2 linked regions of the Fibrella aestuarina BUZ 2 genome follow. The protein of the gene in region 1 interacts with the protein of each later gene in a pairwise test. Links are inferred from orthologs where the notes say so. Each region holds a gene or a part of one and is shown in the gene's direction. Other genes may lie near its edges.

Region 1 (3,680 bases):
GGTCGGCCTGCCAGAGATGTTCGGTTTGGGTCGTCAGGTCGAACAACGACGTTAGTTCGGCTCCCTGCTCGCGAATACCCACCCGGAGGTATTGATTTTGAAGTGTATAGGGCATGATCGATGTGTTTCTTGCTAAATATCGGCGGTTTGGTAACAACGACAGGCGGAGTAACGTAAAAGCGAACAGCGCTTAATAAACGGTAATCTAACCCGTACATTTTCTCTGCTGTTTTTATAACATTGCCCCCACGAAGCCGTTTATGCCATAACCTGCTAACAGTCAGTTTTGAAAAACAAATAGCGTATCGTGTTGCATTAGTGTTTTTTTTTACTTTTGCAGCCTCAAAAAATACGGACCTTAAAAGCGTAATTTTTTCTACTATGTACTGGACTCTCGAACTTGCATCTTACCTGGAAGATGCTCCCTGGCCCGCCACCAAAGACGAACTCATTGACTTCTCGATCCGGTCGGGCGCCCCGCTGGAAGTGGTTGAAAACCTTCAGGAACTGGAAGACGACGGCCAACCCTACGAGAGCATCGAAGAAATCTGGCCCGATTACCCTACCAAAGACGACTTCTTCTTCAACGAAGACGAGTACTAATGAATAATGTACGATGTACAATGTACAATGGGCCGGGCGACGTTCCGCTTACGAAAGCCCGCTTGCCGACAGCGCCATTGTACATTGTACATCGTACATTATTCATTCTACGAAGAATGATCGCTGACGATCAGCCAGCGACCGTTGATCTTGCGCCATAAGAGCGTAAAATGCCCACCTACGTCGCCAATCTGCGGGCGGGTCAGGTGCCACTTCCCGATCACGTAGGCCACGTTGGGTCCGGGAAAGTCGACCTTCAGAATCGTGAAGGCCAACGTACCCATCGACGCCCGGTCGGGGTAGCGCTTTTTGTAATTGGCCAGCGTGGCCGCATACCCGTAGGTAATCCCTGCCTTCCCCACAAACGTTAGCGAATCGGACGGCCAATAGCCAACCATAAACTGCTCGACGCGGCCGGCGTTCCAGTCGTTGTTCTGGCGTTTTAGAATACCAAGCACTTCCTGGCGGTCGGCCGCTGTCTGGGCCATACTCGATTGAGCGAGCGCGAGTAGAACGATAAGGCAAAGCAGGTGTCTCATTTTTGGCGAACTTTAGGGCATGAAATGGTTACGTGATTTTTACCGGGAATATAAGCCCTACGTCTTCTCCGACGGGTGGTATTACATTTTCATTATCGTTTTCATTGCCCTGATGTTTCTGTTTTTTGCCTAGCTGATGCCCGCCACCGACCTGCTCGTTATTATCAATCCGCTTTCAGGTACGTTGCCGCTGGCGCAGAAAGAGGCCCTTCGCACCTACATTGTGGCCGAAGCGCAACGTCAGGGCTTTCAACCGGAGATCATCACCACCACCCACGCGGGCCATGCCACCGAGCTGGCCGCGCAGGCAGCCCGAAGCGGCATCCGGCGCGTGCTGGTCATGGGGGGCGACGGTACCGTCAACGAAACGGCCCGCGCGCTCCGCAAAACGGCCACGGCGCTGGGCATCATCCCGATGGGGTCGGGCAATGGGCTGGCGCGGCACTTGGGGATCCCGATGAACCCGCAAAAAGCCATTCAGAAAGCCATCAGTGGGCGGCCCGTTCTGATCGACAGCGCCGAACTGAACGAGTTGCCTTTTTTCTGCACTGCGGGCCTGGGTTTCGAGGCCTACGTAGCCCACGAATTTGCCAAACAGCCCGTGCGTGGGTTACAAACCTACGTCCGCACCACCTATCAGGCCTTCTGGAATTACCAACCGGCCAGTTACCTCATCAATAACGTACCTGCCGGGCCACTTTTCTCGCTGACCATCGCCAACGCTGCCCAATTTGGCAACAACGCCTGGATTGCTCCCAACGCTAACGTCTCCGACGGCCTGCTCGATGTATGCCTGATTCGGCCCTTCCCCGGCCACATGGTGGCCATGATCGGTTGGCAGCTCTTCAACCGAACCCTCAACCAATCTTCCTACTGGGCAAGCCAGCCTCTCCGGCAGGCCACATTGGCCAAAGTCACCGACGATGCCCCTGACCTGGATGGGCCAGATACGTTGCTGGCCCATGCCGATGGCGAACCCGTGCTGCTTCCGGGCAACGAGTGCACGGTTCGGGTATTGCCGGCCAGCCTGTTGGTGCTCCTCTGACCTGCTTCCGCTTATACGTAGTTCTGATTGGCCGGCTCGGTTTCCTTCGCCGACGCTTCGGGCAGGTAGATGGCCCGGTAGGCAATTACGCCCAGCGCCAACGCATAGAAGATAAACGGCGCCCGCGCATCCACGGCGGTCAGCAGCGTTGTCGCCACGGCCGCCATGAAACTCGCCACGCCGCCCAGCGCCTGCGTATCGCCGAAAATACTACCCTGCCCCTCTCCTTTCGATACGAGTTGCGAGGTGAGGCCCGAGATCAGCCCGGCGAGCAAACCAATACTCAGCGAATCGACGGTAGCCGCGATGTAGAGCATCATCACGCTCCCACCCGTGAACGCATACAGCCCCATCACGCCGATGCCCACGAAAGCCAGCACGATCAGCATTTTCCGTTGGTTGACGTGCTTAACCGCAAACTGAAAAAACAGCAGGTTCGTGGCAAAGGTGATCAGGCTGTAATAAATGAAGAAGAACGAGGCCTGTTTGGGCGTCAGGCCCAGATCGCCCACAATGAGGTAGGCGATGAAGTAATTGTAGTAGCCCAGCGCCAGCAACGACAGCAGTTGCAAAATATACAGGTCTTTGAAGCCCTCTAGCTTCTTGTCGACCTCGGCGAGTTGATCCCAGAGCGTTTTCACTTTGATCGCGTTCAGGGCTTTTGCTTTCAACTCTTTCAGTTCGACCGGCTGCTTCTCCTTTTGGTTGGTCTCTTTAAAGATGAACGTCAGCACCACATTGAGCACCGCCAGCCCGATACACATAATCACGATCGGAATGGGATCGAACCGGGCCTGCGCCAGCGCGATGATCAGCACACCGCCCACCGCTGGGCCAAACAACGCGCCCAGCGCCGTAATGCTTCCCTGAATGCTCGTTTGCTGCATCATGTCCTGCTTGGGAGCCATGTCGACCACCGCCGAGCGCAGCACCGACGACATGCCATTGGTTGTGCCTTCAACGGCCCGGTTGCTCAGGTAACCACCCACGTTGACCGGGAGCAACAGAAAGGGTGCCAGCAGGGAGCCAAGCGCGGTACCGATCAACACGGGGCGGCGCCCAATTTTGTCGGATAAAGCCCCCAGTACGGGCGATAACACAAGTTGCAGACCCAGCAACAGGGCCGAGCCAGCCATGACCCAGACCTGCTTGGCCGACAGCGTTTCGGTGTATTTGTTGAACAGCGGGCCTACCCCTCCCGCAACGACGGCATCAATAAAGGTGATGCCGTACACAAGTGCCAGTTTTGGATTCTTGAACATCAGCGTGTACACAAAAAAACCTGCCAACCGGCAGGCTATGTGCTAGATTAAGCAACTCATTGTTTAACTAGTTAGTCGATCCATTTAATAGATTTAAGATCATTCCTGCGTTCCTATTTCGGTGATTTCCCGCTTACCGGGCCGTTAGCAAGGCTTATTTTTGCCCTTTTCCCCGGCGGGCCACCTCAATTTCGCTAACCTTTTTATTGATTGAGAGCTCGAAATAAAAGG
Region 2 (3,463 bases), 360 kb from region 1 along the record:
GTTATCGGGGCGAAGGCCACCAGCCAGAAAAATCGGCACGGGTGATTGCTCCCGAATCTGGCGGCTGATGGCCCAATTGTGTACGCGCCCCGTTCCGCCCAGTTCTTTCACGGCCAGATTGGGATTGCCGCTATCAAGCAGCAACGCATCCACGTGCGGCGCAATTTGCAGGGCCTCGTCGCGTGACCGTTCGTCGATCACGTGGATGACCTGCACAAGCCGGATACCGGGCAGCGCCGCGCGGATATCGGCATAGGCCCCGTCGGTGAGGGCATCCACCAGTTGTACGGTATTGGTATTGACTCGCCGCTGATGGGCGATGATCCGGGCAGCGGCGGTCTCGCTTGTCAGCAAAAAGGTAGCGATCGGCGGCGGCACCGCTTTGGCAATGACCGCAATTTCATCGTCAGTGATGACGCCGGGTCCGCTGGGCATGGGGCCAACCAAACCCAGGGCGGCAGCGCCGTAGCGAATAGCCAATTGGGCTTCGGCGGGGGTACTGATGCAACAGATTTTAACGCGTGGAGCAGACATCGTGCAGGATTTTAACGGAAATCTAAACAGAAAGACTGAGTAGTATAGGCTCCAAAGCTGCTACTTATTGGGTAGGTGGGCGAATTACGCGTCCCGCTTAAACTCCCCTTCCCGGTTTAGGGTTGTAGGAACAAACCCCCGTCTGCTTGAACTTTTCGGCGATCGTGCGGGGATTACAAATTGTTTTGGTACTAATTTCGCCCGCTGCTCTATAAACGGGCATACAAACCGTTAACGCTCTCCCACGCACGTATGGCAAGTAATGCTGAATTCATCGTAGATGGCAAGTCGTACAGCTTTCCCACCTTGGAAGGCTCTGAACATGAAAAGGCTGTAGATATTTCCGTTCTCCGCGATCAGACGGGGTACGTTACGCTCGACCGGGGTTACAAAAACACGGGAGCCACCCAAAGTGCCATTACGTTTCTGGATGGAGAAGAGGGAATTTTGCGGTACCGGGGCTACTCAATTGAAGAGCTGGCGGCGAAGGCGTCGTTCCTGGAAGTATCGTATTTGCTGATCTACGGCGAGCTGCCCACACAGGAGCAGTACGACTCGTTTGCCACGGCGATTCGTCGGCACACGCTGGTCAACGAAGACATGCGGAAGATTTTTGACGGCTTCCCGGTGAGTGCTCACCCCATGTGTGTGCTCGGGTCGCTGGTCAACGCGATGGCCGCTTTCTACCCCGATTCGTATGATGGCAGCAACAATACCGACCTGCACATTACGCGGCTGATGGCCAAGTTGCCCACGATCGCTACCTGGTCGTACAAACGCTCACTGGGACACCCGACCAATTACCCCAAAAATGAGCTCGATTATATTCCGAATTTCCTGAATATGATGTTTGCGCTGCCGGTGGAAGACTACAAAGTTGACCCCGTCGTCGCTGAAGCGCTGAACGTGCTGCTGATTCTGCACGCCGACCACGAACAGAACTGCTCGACCAGCACGGTTCGGCTCGTGGGTTCGTCGCAGGCCAACATTTATTCGTCGATCGCAGCGGGCATCAATGCCCTGTGGGGACCGCTGCATGGTGGCGCCAACCAGGAGGTGATCGAGATGCTGGAAGAGATCAAAGCGGGTGGCGGCGACGTGGCGAAGTACATCGACATGGCGAAAAACGCGAAAACGACGGGCTTCCGACTGTTCGGGTTTGGTCACCGTGTGTACAAAAACTTCGACCCGCGCGCCAAGATCATCAAAAAAGCCGCCGACGACGTGCTCAACAAGCTCGGCGTGAACGACCCGGTTCTGGAAATTGCCAAAGGGCTCGAAGAAGCCGCGCTGAACGACCCGTACTTCGTTCAGCGTAAACTCTACCCCAACGTCGACTTCTACTCGGGCATCATCTACCGCGCCCTCGGCATCCCGACGAACATGTTTACCGTGTTGTTTGCTATCGGTCGCCTGCCGGGCTGGATTGCCCAGTGGAAAGAGATGCGCGAGCAGAAAGAGCCCATCGGTCGGCCGCGTCAGATTTACACGGGCGCTACCCTCCGCGAATTCGTAGCCATCGGCGACCGGAAGTAATAGTAAGACCTGATTTTTGTATCCAAGGCCGTTGACCACTCTGGGTCAACGGCCTTTTTTTTTGATAATGCTGAAGCGCCAGCTCCGGTAGTTGATCATTTTTACACAGCTCCAGTTTCGAGCTGGCTAATTGGCGCATAGGCAGATTGGACAGGGTTATTTAGCACGTACCTGACCAATGTGCGCTAATTTCGCGGCCGAAGCTCCAGCTTCGGTATTACTATGAGTCAACTTCCTCAACGAGACAAGGCCGTCATTTGGCATCCATTTACCCAAATGCAGACGGCGCCGTTGCCGGTGCCCATTGTGCGGGGCGAAGGCTCGGTGTTGCATACCGCTGATGGCCGCGCCATTCTTGATATGATTTCGTCGTGGTGGGTAAACCTGCACGGTCATGCCCACCCCCACATCGCCAGTCGTATCAGCGACCAGCTACACACCCTCGAACACGTCATCTTTGCCGGTTTCACCCACGAGCCCGCAGTTCAGTTGGCGGAGCGACTACTGCCCATTCTGCCCGACAACCAACGCCGGGTTTTTTACTCCGACAATGGGTCGACGGCCGTGGAAGTGGCCCTGAAAATGGCTTTCCAGTACTGGCATAATCTCGGGCAGCCCCGCCGCAAAGTCATCGCTTTTGAGGACGCCTACCACGGTGATACCTTCGGCGCGATGGCCGTAGGTGGGCGGTCGACGTTCACTACGCCGTTTGCTCCGTTCCTGTTCGACGTCACGTTTCTGCCTACGCCTATACCAGGCCGCGAAGCGGAGGTGCTCGAACTGGCCAAAGCGGCGTTCACCGACGACGTGGCGGCGTTCATTGTGGAGCCGCTGGTGCAGGGGTCGGGTGGCATGAACATGTATGCACCCGCCGTGCTGGATCAACTCTTTTCGATGGCGCGGGCCAAGGGTGCGCTGCTCATTGCCGACGAAGTGATGACCGGCTTTGGGCGCACGGGTAAGCTGTTTGCCAGCCATTACCTGACCGAAAAGCCCGACCTCATGTGCCTGTCAAAGGGGCTGACGGGCGGCACCATGGCGCTCGGCGTGACGACCTGCACACAAGCCATTTACGACGCCTTCCTCTCGACCGACCGGATGAAGACGCTCTTTCACGGGCACTCGTTCACGGCCAACCCGTTGGCCTGCACGGCGGGCCTAGCCAGCCTCGACCTGCTGCTCACGCCCGACCGCATGGCCGACATTGAGCGCATTGCTGCCCAGCACGCCCTGTTTGCCGACGAACTGCGCAGCACGCCCCGCGTGGAAAACGTGCGGCAGTTGGGTACGTTGCTGGCCTTTGATCTGGTTACGGATGGGCAAACTTCCTACTTCAACACCATCCGCGACGTAGCCTACAATTTTCTGCTTGAGCGCGATGTGCTGATGCGCC

What was found. The genes of interacting proteins can lie anywhere in the genome.
Region 2: the proteins of FAES_RS02625 (region 1) and FAES_RS04095 interact in binary tests that used the Escherichia coli proteins (3 or more experiments, as listed by UniProt). The link is inferred for Fibrella aestuarina BUZ 2 from one-to-one orthologs.

Annotation. Positions count from the first base shown.
Region 1 is NC_020054.1:672,272-675,951, reverse strand. Bases 306-3,232 are described here. They hold FAES_RS02625 (diacylglycerol/lipid kinase family protein), read left to right. Parts: upstream 306-1,278; coding sequence 1,279-2,187; downstream 2,188-3,232. Other genes in these bases: FAES_RS02620 (MFS transporter), read right to left, coding at 2,199-3,232; FAES_RS02630 (YybH family protein), read right to left, coding at 711-1,142; FAES_RS02635 (DUF2795 domain-containing protein), read left to right, coding at 382-603. Outside these bases: FAES_RS02640 (aldose 1-epimerase family protein), read right to left, coding at 1-115; more of FAES_RS02620, read right to left, coding at 3,233-3,449. UniProt on the Escherichia coli protein: In vitro phosphorylates phosphatidylglycerol but not diacylglycerol; the in vivo substrate is unknown.
Region 2 is NC_020054.1:1,037,092-1,040,554, reverse strand. What follows is about bases 86-2,928. They hold FAES_RS04095 (citrate synthase), read left to right. Parts: upstream 86-786; coding sequence 787-2,070; downstream 2,071-2,928. Other genes in these bases: bioA (adenosylmethionine--8-amino-7-oxononanoate transaminase), read left to right, coding at 2,293-2,928; FAES_RS04100 (phosphoribosylanthranilate isomerase), read right to left, coding at 86-534. Outside these bases: more of FAES_RS04100, read right to left, coding at 1-85; more of bioA, read left to right, coding at 2,929-3,463.